DNA from 2 places in the Paenibacillus sp. CFBP 13594 genome. Region 1 is predicted to be linked to the other one. Evidence: riboswitches for the same ligand, from Rfam matches in the RefSeq annotation. Region 1 holds a riboswitch; the other holds the start of a gene.
The links. A riboswitch is a leader RNA that binds a small molecule or an ion and turns the genes downstream of it on or off. The one in region 1 is predicted to bind FMN.
Positions count from the first base shown of each region.

Region 2: it holds a riboswitch for FMN, as region 1 does, so the genes downstream of both, IFU39_RS02575 (DMT family transporter) here and ribD (bifunctional diaminohydroxyphosphoribosylaminopyrimidine deaminase/5-amino-6-(5-phosphoribosylamino)uracil reductase RibD) in region 1, are expected to answer to the same signal.

Region 1 covers NZ_JACYVQ010000005.1:114,637-122,993, reverse strand. Annotated here, with positions in the region: gene IFU39_RS17120 (stage V sporulation protein AB) at 1-332, shown strand, start outside; gene IFU39_RS17115 (spore germination protein) at 357-2,024, shown strand; gene lysA (diaminopimelate decarboxylase) at 2,130-3,461, shown strand; gene IFU39_RS17105 (peptidylprolyl isomerase) at 3,708-4,139, shown strand; gene IFU39_RS17100 (hypothetical protein) at 4,269-5,558, shown strand; FMN riboswitch at 5,727-5,893, shown strand; gene ribD (bifunctional diaminohydroxyphosphoribosylaminopyrimidine deaminase/5-amino-6-(5-phosphoribosylamino)uracil reductase RibD) at 6,217-7,320, shown strand; gene ribE (riboflavin synthase) at 7,343-8,011, shown strand; gene IFU39_RS17085 (bifunctional 3,4-dihydroxy-2-butanone-4-phosphate synthase/GTP cyclohydrolase II) at 8,044-8,357, shown strand, end outside.
Region 2 covers NZ_JACYVQ010000001.1:530,709-539,065, forward strand. Annotated here, with positions in the region: gene IFU39_RS02550 (amino acid permease) at 575-1,921, shown strand; gene IFU39_RS02555 (YqcI/YcgG family protein) at 1,978-2,739, opposite strand; gene IFU39_RS02560 (LysE family translocator) at 2,822-3,448, opposite strand; gene IFU39_RS02565 (DUF1989 domain-containing protein) at 3,566-4,183, opposite strand; gene IFU39_RS02570 (amidase) at 4,332-5,828, opposite strand; gene IFU39_RS02575 (DMT family transporter) at 6,154-7,134, opposite strand; FMN riboswitch at 7,279-7,432, opposite strand; gene IFU39_RS02580 (DinB family protein) at 7,517-8,017, opposite strand; gene IFU39_RS02585 (CGNR zinc finger domain-containing protein) at 8,162-8,357, shown strand, end outside.

The DNA of each region.
Region 1 (8,357 bases):
TTGATATGATTCCCAGGTTGGCTCAACTTACGCAATCGTATGACAAGACTCACTGGTACGAAGGGGCGCTAATAGGTGGTTCACTGGTCGGGACGGTGGCGGACTTCTGGCACTGGAAAATGCATGGGGTACTGCTGCTCAGCCCGATTGTTGGTTTGTTCTGTGGCGTGTTCATCGGTCTGCTGGCCGCGGCGCTCACTGAGGTACTCAATGTACTGCCCGTACTAGCCAAACGATTGGGCATGAAACCTTATTTGTTTGGATTACTGCTCGCCATGATTTTGGGTAAAATGACAGGTTCCCTGTTTGATTTCTTTATATATCAACGGTAACTTGTGGCCATAGGAGGATGGAAGATGGATGAACGAACAGAGCACGCAGGCCAGGAAAATAGTGAAGGTATAACGGAAGAGATGTTACACAAGTCTGCTTATGAGATTCAGAAGGAAGAAGAGGAGAAAGCGTACAATAAGAAAAAACAAAATGAGATGTCCGACAGCATTGAGGAATCCGTACAATATTGGCAGGAAAACGATGATATCTCCCCACGCATGAGTGAAAATAAAAACACGCTCAAGCAAGTTCTCGGACTTGGGGAATCCTTTGACGTGGATATGAGAGAGATGGTGCTGGGTGGCAAACATGTGGGATTGCTTCTTTTAACGGGGTTCGCCAAAGATGAGATCCTACTGGAAGTATTAAAAAGGTTAACATATCTTACGCCTGATCAGGTATCCGAGCACGCACTAAAATCTTATTTCGACTCTTACATTCCCCATATACAGGTGGAAAAAGTCGAGAAGATGAGTGCGGTCATCAACAAGGTTCTTACGGGTATGAGTGCATTGTTCGTTGAAGGGGATCGCTCGGTCCTGATTATGGATACCCGGAGTTACCCGGTACGTTCACCCGAAGAACCTTCATTGGAGAGGGTAGTCCGAGGTTCCAGAGACGGCTTTACCGAAACGCTCCTGACCAACGTAACATTAGTGCGTCGCAGAATACGCGACCCTGGACTAAAGTTTGAGATTATGCAGGTGGGGCGGAGAACACAAACGGACGTCTGCGTGGTGTACATTGATGATATTGTGGATAAAGTGCAGGTGGACTCAGTCCGTGAGAAAATTCAGCGGGTCGATATCGATGGTATTCCCGCCGCCGATAAACAACTGGAGGAAGCGATTATCAACAAAGGTTGGAATCCGTTCCCACTCGTCCGTTATTCGGAACGACCCGATGTTACAGCTGCTCATTTGCTGGAAGGACGAGTCGTCATTTTCGTAGATACATCCCCCAGTGTAATGATTCTGCCTACGACCTTCTTCGACCTGTGTGAACATGCGGAGGAGAACAGACAGACGGCACTGATGGGAACGTATCTACGTTGGGTGCGTTTTGCAGGGATTCTTATTTCACTGTTTCTGCTACCACTATGGCTTCTCATGGTTATTGAACCTTCGATTAAACCGATGGGACTCGACTTTATTGGTCCACAGGAAAATGTAAAGCTGCCGCTAATTCTACAGTTCCTCCTAATCGAACTTGGTGTCGATTTATTACGGATGGCAGCGGTTCATACGCCTACACCTCTCGCATCGGCCATGGGCCTGATCGCGGCAATTCTGGTCGGGGATATCGCCGTGAAAACAGGATATTTTGTAAATGAGGTTGTACTCTATATGGCGATCGCAGCCATTGGAATGTTTGCCACCCCGAGTTACGAGCTTGGACTTGCCAATAGGCTGGTCAGGTTGTTTCTGCTCATTGCAGTAGCGATATTCAAGGTTCCTGGATTGGTCGTGGGCAGTACACTGCTCATATTGGCACTCACCGTTCACCGATCGTACAATTCTTCGTATCTCTGGCCTTTTATACCGTTTAATGCAAAGGCCCTGGGCAACTTTCTATTCCGGCTACCCCTGCTGGAAAATAAAAAACGTCCATCATTTAACAAGACCCGTGATAACACCAAAATGTCCGATGATCCGGACGGTGAACTACGAAAAAGTAAAAAACACAAATGATCTTCCGAAAAATCCATTCATCTCGCTGCCTAATTTGATATACTGGTGTAAAATCATTGGAATAGCAACTGTTCCAGTATACAAAAAAAGTGAGGAATGCAGATTATGTATTTACATGGTACAAGTAAAATAAATGCGCAAGGGCATCTGGAGATTGGCGGAGTGGATGCAACAGATCTGAAAGAACAATTCGGAACTCCACTGTACGTTGTGGACGAGCAATTGGTTCGCGAGCGTTGCAGAGAGTACATGGAAGCATTCCGTGCTTCCGGATTGGGCTTCCAAGTGGCATACGCAAGTAAAGCATTCTGTGTAATGGCGATGTGTGCACTTGCAGCTGAAGAAGGACTTTCTCTGGATGTTGTATCTGATGGTGAACTGTTTACTGCACTGCAAGCAGGATTCCCGGCTGAGCGCATTCACTTCCACGGTAACAACAAAACGCTGGAAGAGATTGAAATGGCTCTTGATGCAGAGATTGGATGCTTTGTTGTTGATAACTTCAATGAATTGCATCTGTTGCAGGCTGTAGCAGCGGACAAAAATCGTAAAGTAAACATTTTGCTTCGTGTGACGCCTGGTGTTGAGGCCCATACGCATGAATATATTTCCACAGGTCAAACGGATTCCAAATTTGGATTCGATATCGGCAATGGTACAGCATTTGAAGCGATTGATTTGGCTTCCAAGCAGTCTAACCTGGTATTGCTCGGTGTGCATTCCCACATCGGTTCCCAGATCTTCGAAGTTGAAGGCTTCCAGATGGCTGTTCAACGTGTTGCTGAATTTGCAGCAAGTGTATATGAGCGTCTTAATGTTGCTTTCAAAGTGGTTAACCTTGGTGGTGGATTCGGAATCCGTTATATCGATGGAGATACGCCACTTGAAGTTGCACAATATGTGAAGGCTATTACAGATGCCGTTAAAAATCATTTTGCTCAAATCGGCTATGCCGTACCTGAGATCTGGGTTGAACCAGGCCGCAGCATCGTGGGTGAAGCGGGAACAACGCTGTATACCGTTGGAACAAGCAAAGACATTCCAGGCGTGCGTAAATACGTTGCCGTTGATGGTGGTATGACCGATAACCCGCGTCCTGCTTTGTATGAGTCCAAGTACGAAGCTGTGTTAGCCAACCGTGCGAATGAGGCTGCTCAGGAAACGGTATCTGTTGCGGGTAAATGCTGCGAGAGTGGCGATATGTTGATCTGGGATCTGGACCTGCCAAAAGTGGAAAGTGGCGACCTGCTCGCTGTAGCTTGCACAGGCGCGTATAACTACTCCATGGCGAGCAACTACAACCGGATTCGTCGTCCGGCCGTTGTATTTGTCAAAGACGGTCAAGGAGATGTCGTGGTACGCCGTGAGACGTATCAGGATATCATCCAGAATGACCTGGTACCAACACGCATTGGAAAACAGCCAGTTACTCGCTAATTCGTCAAAAGATAATGCGATTCTGCATTATTCAAGATAGCAATCTTAAAGTTGAAGCAGATGAAAAGGGAACTTCCTTTTTTGTCTGCTTTTTGCGTATTTGAGCTAAATCATGAAAAAAGTTGCCGTTTTTTTTGCGATCCAGACATTTTCGGTGTACACTAAGAAAAGTGTTGTAACGCTTGGCCCAGGGTCATGCGTTCTGGCACCATTAACGATGGTCAATACGAAAGGAGTCATTTACATATGGCGAAACAAGCGAAAATTAAATTGGCAAACGGCGGAGAAGTTCTGATCGATCTGTTTGATCAAGAAGCTCCAAACACAGTAGCAAACTTTGAGAAACTGGCTAACTCCGGTTTCTACAATGGTCTTACATTCCACCGCGTGATCCCGGGCTTTGTAGCTCAAGGCGGATGCCCTAACGGTAGCGGTGCAGGTGGCCCAGGTTACACAATCAACTGTGAAATTAACCCGAACAAACATGAGCGCGGAACACTGGCTATGGCACATGCTGGCCGTAACACAGGTGGAAGCCAGTTCTACATCTGCTACCAACCGCAACCACATTTGGATGGACAACATACTGTATTTGGTAAAGTAACTAAAGGTATGGAGTTCGTGGACGCTTTAGAAGGTAAAGACAAAATGGAAACTGTTGAAGTTGTAGAAGCTTAATACCTTCACCTTAACTGGATCCAAACATGAAGTGCTTCTTTTATAGAAGCACTTTTTTTATTTTTTACATATTTGAAACCGTGATTAGAAAGGATGAATAAAACCTTGGATATGGTCACTCAGCTAAGCTTGTTAAAACAAATTTATAGTGAGCGCACGTTGTGGGATGAAGAACTTCAGGCATCGCGACATGTCGTTCCGGATAGTCTATCCGTAAAGGATCGAGAAGCGCTTGAGGCAGCCGGGCATGAACCGAATCGATTTGTACGTCCGCAACATGATGAAACGATTGCTGAGCTGAAAAAAGTTGCAAATCAATGGACGATCAATGATGCAGCGCAGGTTTTTGTATCCTCTTTGTGGTCGGCACCCATGATCTGGCGCTCGTTGCTTACGGGCAAGCTTATTGCGAGCAGTATGCCAAGCCATGAACATACGCCATATCCATCTTCGAACACTTGCAAGATTTGCGGATTAAGTGTAGATCAAGCAACCGACACGACGCTGCAATGGTATTGGCGGATGACCAATGGAACCCCATTGGATGGTGATCCTTTTGGATATGTGTTGGCACTTCGAGAGCTGGCTGCCGCGCAGGAACTTCCAATAGCCAATGATTACGACCGCTGGACATTCCGTGCGGTGTTAACGGTGCTGCGCGAATTACCTCCCAAAACACGTTACAGCAAGGCAGCAGTAGCGCTCAAGAAGGAACGTCTTTTGCCTACACAGAAGGAATATGCGTACCGTGATTTGCTTGAGACGTTAGCTCTGATTGGCATATTGGATACGCCGGAACATCCTGGAATGATAACGGAATTCACTTCTTACATGCAACGTGACGCACGCCCCAATGTTCGGGTTGAAGTTCAGGCCCCTCTGGCGTGGTGGGACTCATCTGTCGGAATTAATGAGAACAACCTGAACAAGATATTTCATGATTTTGATCTAAATAATATATCTCTTGCGGATAAGCCTGATGAGAGTCCAGCTGTAAAGGACACGATCTTAGGGGCATTGGAGAAGAAGAGAAGTGTTCGTGGAAAAGTACCAAAGGCATCTCCTGATGCAGGTACCGGGGAGGTACAGTCTGGAGATGTGTATGCTGTTCGGGTCCGGGAAGGTGTATGGGTGACGGTGTATTGTCATGAAGTCAGAGACAAGCGTGTCATCGTTGAATATTTGGATGGAGTCTTTCCAGAGATGCCGGGAAAAGCAGATTTGCATGGGACGTTTCGACCGAGAGCGAATGGACGCTGGAAATGCTCGGCTATTGCGATCGATTCCACAAGTTGGGTCAGAAGGGTGGCAAGAGAGTTCCCGCTTCCGACTTCGCCCCTGCAAGAACCTGACCGTATTCCCTTTCATAATGCCAAAGAATTAAAGCATATGGCGAGCTGGTGTTTTCCTGATATGTAGAATGATACGATTGATATGAAATGGGCCTCCAAGCCAAAACCGTGCCTCCTTGAGAGGAAGCGGTTTTTTGTTGTTTCTTAGCTTATTAAAAGTTAGTATGTGACAAAAAGGAACAAAAAACAATTGATTTTTTGGCATTAAAGTGCTAACATCCAAGTAATAACGAAAGCAATCCTTCAGGGCAGGGTGCGATTCCCTACCGGCGGTGATGCAGGAAGTGTAAGGACACATGTCCAGCACTTCATGCAAAGTCCGTGACCTGTCTGCCCTTGGCAGATGGCTGATCTGGTGTAATTCCAGAACCGACAGTATAGTCTGGATGGGAGAAGGAGAGGTGCAGACCTAACAGGTTTGCATTCAGCAGGAGTATTGCTGCACAGTCACGATTTGTAATGTCTTGCACTGTGCAGGGAAGATCCGGTTACGCCGGACAGTTCCATACATATGCCGCACTATAAAAGCTCTTTACCTGTAATTGATGTTCATTAAGGTATGTGTCTATTTTCACTTGCCCGAAATGAGGTTTTGGGCAAAGTGTTGGCGTGCTGTATCCATTTCACTCCTGCTGGTGACATTTGTCTCTCATCATCCCCATCGAACTGATTGTTCGACGGGGATTTTTTAATAAACAAGACTTTAAACCGCGGGGTGAACGGATTTGGAAATGATCAATGATGAATTTTATATGGCACTGGCATTGGATATGGCGGAACGAGCACAGGGACAGACGGGGATCAATCCGGTCGTTGGATGTGTAGTTGTGAAAGAGGGTCGTATTGTAGGCCTGGGGAGCCATCTGAAACGTGGAACCGGGCATGCAGAGGTGCATGCACTTAACATGGCAGGCAGTGATGCAGAAGGAAGTACGGTATACGTTACACTTGAGCCTTGTAGTCATTATGGCAAGACGCCACCTTGTAGTGAACGCCTGATTCATGAAAAGGTGAAACGTGTTGTGGTATGTTGTGAAGATCCAAATCCGCAAGTATCCGGCAGGGGCATAAGCATGCTTCGTCAACAAGGCATTGAAGTTGAAGTTGGCGTACTGCGTGAGCGTGGAAGACGCATGAATGAAAAATTCATTAAATTTATTACAACAGGTCTACCTTTTGTGACACTGAAGACGGCTACTACTTTGGATGGCAAAATTGCTACTCGCAGCGGAGACAGCAAGTGGATCTCTAACGAGCCCGCTCGTGAGATTGTGCATGCCCTTCGTCATCGTCACCAGGGAATTATGGTTGGTGTCGACACAGTGATTGCCGATAATCCGGAACTTACTACCCGTTTGCAAGTCGAAGGCATTAGTCCAGTGCGCATTGTGGTGGATTCCAAGTTACGTCTTCCCGTAGGTGCCAAAATGGTTAAGGATGGTCTTGCTCCAACATGGGTGCTGACAACAGACGAAGCCAGTCCTGAAGCTGCTGAACGTTTGGAAGCCTACGGCGTCGAAATTATACGCTGTGGTCCTGGACCACGTGTGGATCTGTTAAACGGACTTAGCAAGTTGGGTGAGCGTGAGATTGGTTCGATTTTGCTTGAAGGTGGAGGCACCTTGAATGGAGCCATGCTGGAGGCACGGTTGGTCGATCGACTGCTCATGTTTATCGCACCGAAGATTGTAGGCGGTTATGATACACCTGGAAGCTTCCGCTTCGAGGGTGTGGAACGTATGAATCAGGCCATTCAATTGAATCAGTTGGAGATCGAACAAGTTGGAGATAATATCAGCATTGGCGGTATTCCGGTGTGGCCTGAATAAATAAAACAGGGGAGGCGGCAGCATGTTTACCGGTTTGGTGGAAGAAGTCGGTCAGATCCGGCGTATTGGTCGGAAAGGCGAAGCGATGGTCCTGAATATCGGAGCTTCCGCCATCATGGACGATCTGAAGATTGGTGATAGTGTAGCAGTGAACGGCGTGTGCTTAACTGCGACAACACTCGAAGGTGGAGGTTTTACCGCCGATGTAATGCCTGAAACCTATCGTCATACCAATCTCAGTCAGCTGCAATCTGGCAGTAAAGTTAATCTGGAGCGGGCCATGCAATCCGGCGGTCGTTTTGGCGGACATATCGTTCAGGGCCATGTCGATGGTACTGGAGTGATTGGCAGTATAACACGTGATCAGAATGCGATTGTGTTTGAGATCAAGCCTGATGATCACCAGTTGTTCAAATATCTGATCCCCAAAGGATCGGTTACACTGGATGGCATTAGCTTGACCGTTGTCCATACATCGGATACCGCATTCACGGTTTCCATTATCCCGCATACCATTGGTGAAACTGTACTAAATGTGAAAAAGACAGGGGATACCATTAATATCGAATGCGATATTTTGGGCAAATATGTGGATCATCTGCTCCAGTATGGGAGAGGGCATCGGGAGACGGGTACTGGCAAGCCGCGCAGTATCAGTGAAGATTTTCTCGCCAATCACGGATTTGCATAAATAGAGAACAGAAATTAACTGGAGGTGGACCAATGTCAGAACAATCCATTCTGGACACAATAGAAGAAGCCATATATGACCTCATGCGTGGCAAACCCGTCATTGTTGTGGATGATGAAGATCGGGAGAATGAAGGCGATTTTATCGCTTTGGCTGAAAAGGCGACACCTGAAGTCATTAATTTCATGATTACTGAAGGTAGAGGTCTGGTCTGTGTTCCGATTACACAACAACGTGCGGACGAACTTAACCTGAAACCGATGGTTCAACAAAATACGGATTTCCATGGAACAGCCTTCACCGTCTCTGTGGATCACAAAGATACGACAACAGGCATCTCGGCACA
Region 2 (8,357 bases), on a different contig from region 1:
ATATGAAAAATTCATAACAGTATTCGAACAGAGGCTGCGATAAATTTTAGGGGATAATGCCTATACGTCAGCCTAGTTCGAAAACTGGTGAAAAAGGATAAAAAGGAAAAATCCCAGGAGGCAGCCCTTCTTATAAACGACTAAATTTATAAAAAACGACGAAGCTATTGAGAAAATACGAAAAAGTAACAGTCTACGTTCAATTTAAAAGAAATAACGACTTATTTTATAAAATTTCAACATATGAAAAATTCACAATAGAGAGATCATTTTCCCACCTTAGTTACCATCTCTCATATAGCCACATTGACGCACCACCATGTTTAAAAGGAAAACCATTCTAAGCGATTGAAGTCAACCACTTTTTTTGCGGATTTAAATAGAATTGAAAATATATCTTTATTCTGATCTTAAAAAGCATACAGCTTAAAAAGCATACAGCTTAAAAGCATCATCAGAATAAATGAAACATATTAAATATTATGTAAACTAATAATAATTCTTTTTGGCAATACAGACATAAAACCTCCATGACCTGTAAATCGTAAGGGGATAAGGTAGAAGGAGGAGCTTCATGAAAAGTCAGCAACACCGTAAAAACGACGACGAAAAACTAAGTTGGGTCAGCTTATCCCTGTTTGGCGCGGGTTGCACACTGGGAACGGGATTTTTTCTAGGGACCAGTCTGGCGATTCATTGGGCTGGGATATCCGTACTTATATTGTTGGTGCTGGCGGCAGCAGGTACTTACTTTGTATTTGGTGCGCTGGCACAGATGACCGCAGAAGATCCAAAGGAAGGCGCTTTTCGAACGTATGCAGGCGAAGCATTCGGACCTTGGGCTGGTTTTGGTAGTGGATGGATGTACTGGTTCTCTGAAATGCTCATCATGGGCAGCTCATTAACGGCACTTGGGCTGTTCTCTCAATTCTGGTTTCCCAAGTTTCCGCTTTGGACATTTGTTGCGATCTATGCCGCTATAGGTCTCTTCATTGCTGCACTGGGAGCAAAGGGATTAACCAAAACGGAGAATATTCTTGCTGTAATCAAACTTGCTGCAACGGTTGCATTTATAGCTATAGCAGGAGCGGCTTGTCTAGGTTGGCTACCGGTAAAAGTGACACCAGAGCAATTGAAGAATGAGTGGTTCCCGCATGGGGGTAAAGGCGTATGGACCGGTTTCATCTATGCATTCTTTGCTTTTGCCGGGATCGAGGTTATGGGGTTGATGGCAGCTAACCTGAAAGAACCAAAAGATGCAGTGAAATCAGGTCGAGTAATGTTATTATCGGTGAGTACACTCTATGTGATTTCAATTGCGTTGATCCTGTTGCTTGTGCCTTCAACTCAGTTAACTCCAGATGAAAGCCCGCTTGTCAAAGCCATGTCAACCATTGGATTAACCGTTGTGGTCCACATTCTCAACGGAATTCTGATTATAGCCGGATTCTCGACGATGGTGGCTTCGTTATATGCCATTACGTCCATGTTGGTGAAACTCGCAGAAGATGGAGATGCACCAAAGCTGTTCACGAAGACCTGGGGAAAAAAGGACATGCCACTTCAGGCATTGTGCTGTACAGCGGCTGGATTAGTCCTGTCTACCTTGATGGCATTATGGATGCCCAAGAGTTTGTTTGAATATGTGACGACAGCAGGTAGTCTGGTATTAATGTATACATGGCTGCTCATCTGCATCACGTACATTAAAAAAATGAAGCCTGTGAAGTGGAATCGCATCAAAGTGTGGATTGCCATGGTATTAATTGTGGCCGCTGTGGCCGGAACAGCGATGGAAAAAGCCAGCAGAACGGGTCTGCTGGCAAGTGTGGGACTTGTCGTATTTCTTGGGATCATCACGTATGTTGTTCATAAGGTTCGTGGCTCGAAACCACCGCAGTCAGCACCATCCAAACCATAAGTACCTTTCAGCAACTTTCGTGGATGTCGCACAACGGATTAATGAGTGCTTTAAGATTATTTCGTCAACTTGCCTAGGGCTTGCTTCATCCGCATGAATGGACATTTGGAGGGTGTCTGCTCATCATCAGGCAAGAAATACTGTTTCCATTCCAGATTATCTTGCTGACCATACCACATCAGCGAAGGGTGAGCAGGTACAGCATCATACGCAGCGAGACGTTTGCGAATCAAGGTTTTCATTTTACGGCCAAGAGGGGTATTGTCATTAATGGATTCGAATACCCACCGTGGTTGAAAAGCAAACATGAGATAAGGAAAATGCCGGCTGGCTCGGAGTTCATGTGCAGGAGTTGCACAGAAACAAAAGTAAGGCTCTCCGCCAAAGCAAAATTCCCATGATGAATCATGAGGATCGGTTGAAATATGTTCTGGCCACGGCTCGGTATCGTGTGAACTTACCCGATTAAGCATTTGCCAGAATAACGTCTGATATTGCTCTACCGTTGTATGATCTTTCAGATCAGTTGGCGTATCACAGATCACAACCATGGAAGCGTAATGACCGGTGTCTCTGGATACAGGACCATATTGTCTAAGCAGATCCGCCATATCTTCGGCAGCTTGTTCAGATCGGGGGTCACACGTAAAGCCATACCTCAAATGTCCGGACAGAAATCCCATTCGTCCAGGTACACATGGATACGTATTATTTTCATCGGCGATCATATCTGCAAATTGCGAATAAGCGTCCTGCTGCCAAGATGGTAGACGCTCATATAAACTATTTATTTCGTCGGCACTATACAGCTCCGCCATTGATTCCCAACTCCATTCCACATGATACCGTTACAGTATTAATGTGGGGGAAGTTGGGTGACTGTCCAGCCTGATTTTATTGTCAGAAAAATATGGAACGCACAGCTTCGTAACCGAAATACAAACCAAATCCGATCAGGCAGATTCCCGAAATGATGGAGATCCAGCGCAATACATTTTCACTGCTATGTTTGTGGAATCGACTGGCCATTCCAGCCATAATGACATCCCACACCAGAATGCCAATAAATATGCCTGAACTGTAGAGCAGTAAATGAGCGGTGTCCGTATGCTTTACAGTTGTCGCGAGAATGGAGCCATAGATCCCAAGCCAAAACAAAATATTCAGTGGATTGGACAGAGCCATCAAAAAGCCAGAAATAAACGATTTTCGAACAGTCGCCTCCGCAGTAGATGTACCTTGAATCCCCTGTTTCAGCTTCGAGAGCGTTTCCACTCCCGTGTAAATCAGAATAAAACTGCCAAATGACCAGAGAAAAGAGCGCATAAACGGCGTGTCCAGAAAATGGGCAACTCCAAAATAAATCAGCAGCATATACACCAAGTCTGCAAACATAGCTCCGAGTCCTAGAATCCAGGCATGCATGAATCCATGTCGAGCTCCACGGTCCAGTTGAGCAGCATTAATCGGACCGATTGGAGCGGACAATGATATTCCCAGAATAATATAACTGAACAGTACAGACATAAATACGTTCACTCCTTAACGGGTTCGACGAATTGTACCAGTAGTCACATAAAATGGGTACAAGTCATCGTATTCCCGCAAGGAGTGAATTAGAACAAACTGTGAGGATATAGCACTTTAACCAGCAGGCGACTCCACATCGAGTTGAACAGGTGTACAATGATAGCCATTGCAAGAACTTTCCTCGCACGGACAAGCCGATAAACCGATGATCAGATCCATCAAAGCTTCCATTTCAACATAATCCCCTGCACATGATTCGGGAGCGATAACATCAATTTTGCCTTCACCATCTACTACGGAATTCATAAACAGATTGAAAGGATAATGTTGATCCGGGGGAGAGATACCGAAAGGTTCAAGAGCAGTATTCAGATTATTATAACAACTGGGATGGTCCTTTTTATCATATAAGACCTCATACATTTCCGGACGACAGGCCGAATTGAAAAAATCATGAATGCCTACAGTTTCACTGACAATGGAAATGAGAGGTTTATAACGGTTGGAATACAGGCATTGCCCCGGTTTAATTCTGTAATTGCGCAGGACATCGAGGGTTACCCCGGGATCAAGCCGATTATTAATATTCTGTGCATCATAAGCGACAAAGTCAACCACTTGCTGCCCTTCCAAATCAGTTATACGGATCAGTGAGCCTTTTTTCACTCTAAGAGCGTAGCCTGTCTTGGCAGGAATGTGAATAGATTGTTTATGAGATTCCGTTGAATTCATCACTGTCTCCTCCGATGTCTTTTTACTTCAGTATGCGGAGACGACATTGCTTTCATGCACTATAGCAAGTAATGTAGGCATGCGAATATGAAAAATAAGAATAGAGTGGATGAAAGATTACTCATCAGAAACGTGTAAAATATTGCGTTTATGCTGGGAACAGAGGATTACCTTTCATCCCAATCCAAAGTTCGGATGTTTCCAACTGACCAGCGAGATGCAGCAACCAGTCTTCACGGCCTTTGGTTGCCATAACCTGTACACCCATTGGCAAACCTTCTGGTGTCATATGAAGAGGTACACTTATCGCAGGCTGGCCGGTCAGATTTGCAAGCTGGGTGAAAGGTGTATACGTAAGACTGGGCTCAAACATTTCATAAATGAGTTGCTGCTGCTGGGTCTTGTCCAACTCACTAATTCGCATCAGATTACGGATCTGTTCGTCTTGAGGTGTTAATTCTCCAATCTTAGGCGCAGAAAAAGCATTAACGGGTGTGACATAGAAGTCATAACGCTCAAACAAGGTGGACATCTGAGCTGCAGCTACATCCCATTCAGCTAAGCTATGTACAAATTCCGCGGCGGACACCTTTTTTCCAGCTTCAGCCAGAACCCAGGATTCAATCTCCATATCATCGGAGGTCAGAGCCCGACCCATGGATCGTTCCATGGAAGAGATCATCGCGGCCATTTCACCACTGTTCATCATGTAATAATTCTCCATCAACCTAACTCCATTGACTGGACTGAGTTTTTCTTCAACATGATGACCTTGATCTTCCAACCAGCAAACGAGCTTGAGTACAGACTCTTTGGCTTCTACGCTGACGGGTGTACCTACGGGCGAATCGGTTGTGTATGCAATTTTCAGTTTGCGTTGATGTGGATAGCTCATATCTGCCAAGTAACTGCCTGGAAAGAGTGGCGCATGAAATGCAGCTTCAGGCTGTATGACTTGTAAGGTATCAAGCAATGCAGCACTGTCCCGAACCGAGCGAGAGAGGGCAAAATCAATCGATGCGCCTTGCCATTGACGACCAACTCCCGGTCCTACAGGAGTGCGCCCGCGGGTTGGCTTCAATCCAAACAATCCGCTAAAGGAAGCCGGGATACGAATCGAACCGCCTCCGTCACTGGCTCCGGCCAGAGGAACAATACCCGAAGCTACAGCGGCAGCGGCACCACCGCTAGATCCACCTGGAGAGTGATTGATATTCCAGGGATTGCGACTTGGGCCATGGAGGCGGGGCTCCGTAATATTTTTCAAGCCAAATTCGGGCGTATTCGTATGTCCTATGATGATAAAACCCGCATCACGGAGTCGAGTGACAAAATTGGAATTGCGTAATGCGCGATGCTCGCTGAACAGACGGGAGCCTGAAGTGAGAAATTCACCTTCCAAGGATTGCGAGATATCTTTCAGGAGCAGGGGCACACCGGCAAAAGGTTGTTCTCCAGGGCGAACCAAACTGGCTTCCTCCCGTGCACGATTTTCATATGTACGAATAACTGCATTAAGTTGCGGATTCACTTCTTCAAGGCGTGCAAACGCCGCTTCCAGCAATTCAACCGGGGATACTTCCCGGGATCGGATCAGTTCAGCCAAACCTATAGCGTCGTAGGAGGTATATGAGAATGAAGACATTATGATCGTTCCTCTCTGAATATAATTCATCTGTTTATTCCATATGTCATCGTACCACCGGATTAGACAAAAGACAAAACATAGAAGAGACGAAGTGCGATGATATGCATATCCGTTATGAGGTTGGAGGGAAAAGAGGGGAGTATTTGTATTTGCGATATAGAAATAAAGGACAGGGTTAATACCTTATATTGCTAATTGAAAAAATGATCGAGTAACATCGAGAAATGGAAATAAAAAAACCACTGCTCATCTAATTTGATATGCAATGGTTTTATTTTTATATTTGACTATTTGTTTATAGGAGAACCTCGGATATATCCACTTACTCTGTACGCAGCTTCGGTGCAGCATCCGCCGCAGTTGATGATCTTTCCTGCTGTCTGGAAATGGCGAAGAGGGCCACCCAGATTAAAATAAAACCAAGCAACTGCTCCCATGTAATCAGCGTACGGAAAGCGATCCAGTTCACCAACACACCCGCCATCGGGAAGCTAAGTTCTGCGAGTGTTGCAACAGAAGCTTTGGTTGACGACAGACCTTTGTAATACAACAGAAGACTGAGCAAACCTGGTAACAATGCCTGACCGAGAATGTTGAGGATGACAGCGGTCTGTTCACCCGTTCCGGACGGAAACGTCCATGCCGCACCTTCGTTCCACGTCATAAAAATCAGGAGCGGGAGAGCAACGACAAAACGAAGAGAGGTGACGGTTTCGTAACGCGCCTGACCCAGCATCAATCGTCCCATAACGGTTGAACCTCCCCATAAGGCAGCGGCCCCAAGGGATAACAAGCTTCCAGCATGAATCCAGTTGTCCCAGTTACCTAATGGCAATGTGAAGCCAAATGTAAGCAGGTAGGTTCCTGCTAATGCTATGAAGAACAATCCACCGAAGCGACGAGGCAACGTTTCTTTCAATAACAGTTTAGCCAGCACGATAGCGAAGAGTGGTTGCATTTTTTGCAATAATAGAACTGTGTTCGGATCGTTATGTGTTAGTGCCATGGTGAACAACACCGTTGCAAGTGCTGAACCTCCCCATGAGATAAAAATCACGGCAATCCAGTGGCGAGCGCGCAGGTTTTTCAGGTCAGACCGGAATTTCCATAGCACGGGAATGGCAATAAGACTGACGATGATATGTTCCACCAGTACAATCTGCGTGGATGTCATCGTATTTAGCAAAATAATGCGGAAGAGTGGGTCGACCCCCCATAAGGCGGCGCCGAGAACTACAAGCCAGAATCCGGTATTACTTCGTTCCTTGCGGTAAACAGGTGATGCTGCTGATGTCTTTTCCATATTCAGGACTCCTTCGTCAGAACACGGAATCTTCAGTTGGCAAAATCGACAGAAGCCCCCGTTTTGGTATATACCAAATAAACGGGGGCTCATCCAAGGACATGCGTCAGGAAAGAGGCCTTCCCGTGAACGGCATGTCAATGTGTTGATCTTCTCTCATCCGGACTGTACCGTCGGCCTTGGATTCACACCAAGTCAGTCGCTAAATGTCCTTCGTTAAGAACAAATAGCGAGTCGCGGGCTGGTTCCGAAGAACATCACCGCCGGTTGGGAATTGCACCCTACCCCGAAGATCCTATTCAATTATATAGTGTGTTAAACAAGCTGTAACATTAATAAGTTCATCTTATTCCTGTAAGCGCTAGCAGTTCAAGCATTTTTTTTAGAAAACGATTTTCCAGCTTCCTTGCTGTCTGCGAAGAAGCACGATCTGACCTGCGTGATACGCATCATGGAGTACCCAAAGAGCCAGTTCGTGTGCCCATTTCTCTTCGGAGTCCATATATGCGGCTTCAAGATCTGACTCTTCGAGTGCAGCCAATTGATCTCGCAACTGCTGGGCTAATCGAGTTGTACCCTGTAGCAGTGTATTCCAACCAGCTGCATCCGTTGCATCTCCCGGATTCCCAAATGTGTATTCATTGGAGTCTACAGCAGGAAGGGTAGGCTCCTTACTTTGCATGCGACACAATAAGCGATGGTTGTAATAATACATATGGTTAACCAACTGCCAGATGCTTAATCCCCCTGAGGGTGGAATCCAGGCTGCTTGTTCTGCTGTAAGACCCTCCAAGGATTTCGACAAAGGTACAATCCAATTGCATTGATCCCATGTATTATCCTTTTGAATCAGTAACACATCTAATGCTGTTGTTTTCGTCATTGCCGTTTCCTCCTTGAGAATTATTGTGATGTATGATGTAACTAGCTAAAACTGATTAATGAGGTTACACTTAATATAACACATCAAAGGCAGGGTGTAACCACCTTTATTGAATTAAGGTAGTTACATTAAACGGAGGTAGACATGGACAGACTTTGGACCGATTTTGTAAACAGCGATTATCACGACTGGCGTGGGGGAGATCGATCGGAGGACAGACTCGGGAAGGCGAGCTGGCAGCAAGACTTTCTGGATCGATGGCAACTTAACGCTTCTGTCCCTGCATCTCCAGAAGATGAGTTGTCGATGAGAAACTTCAGGAACGAATTGATGGCTCTTG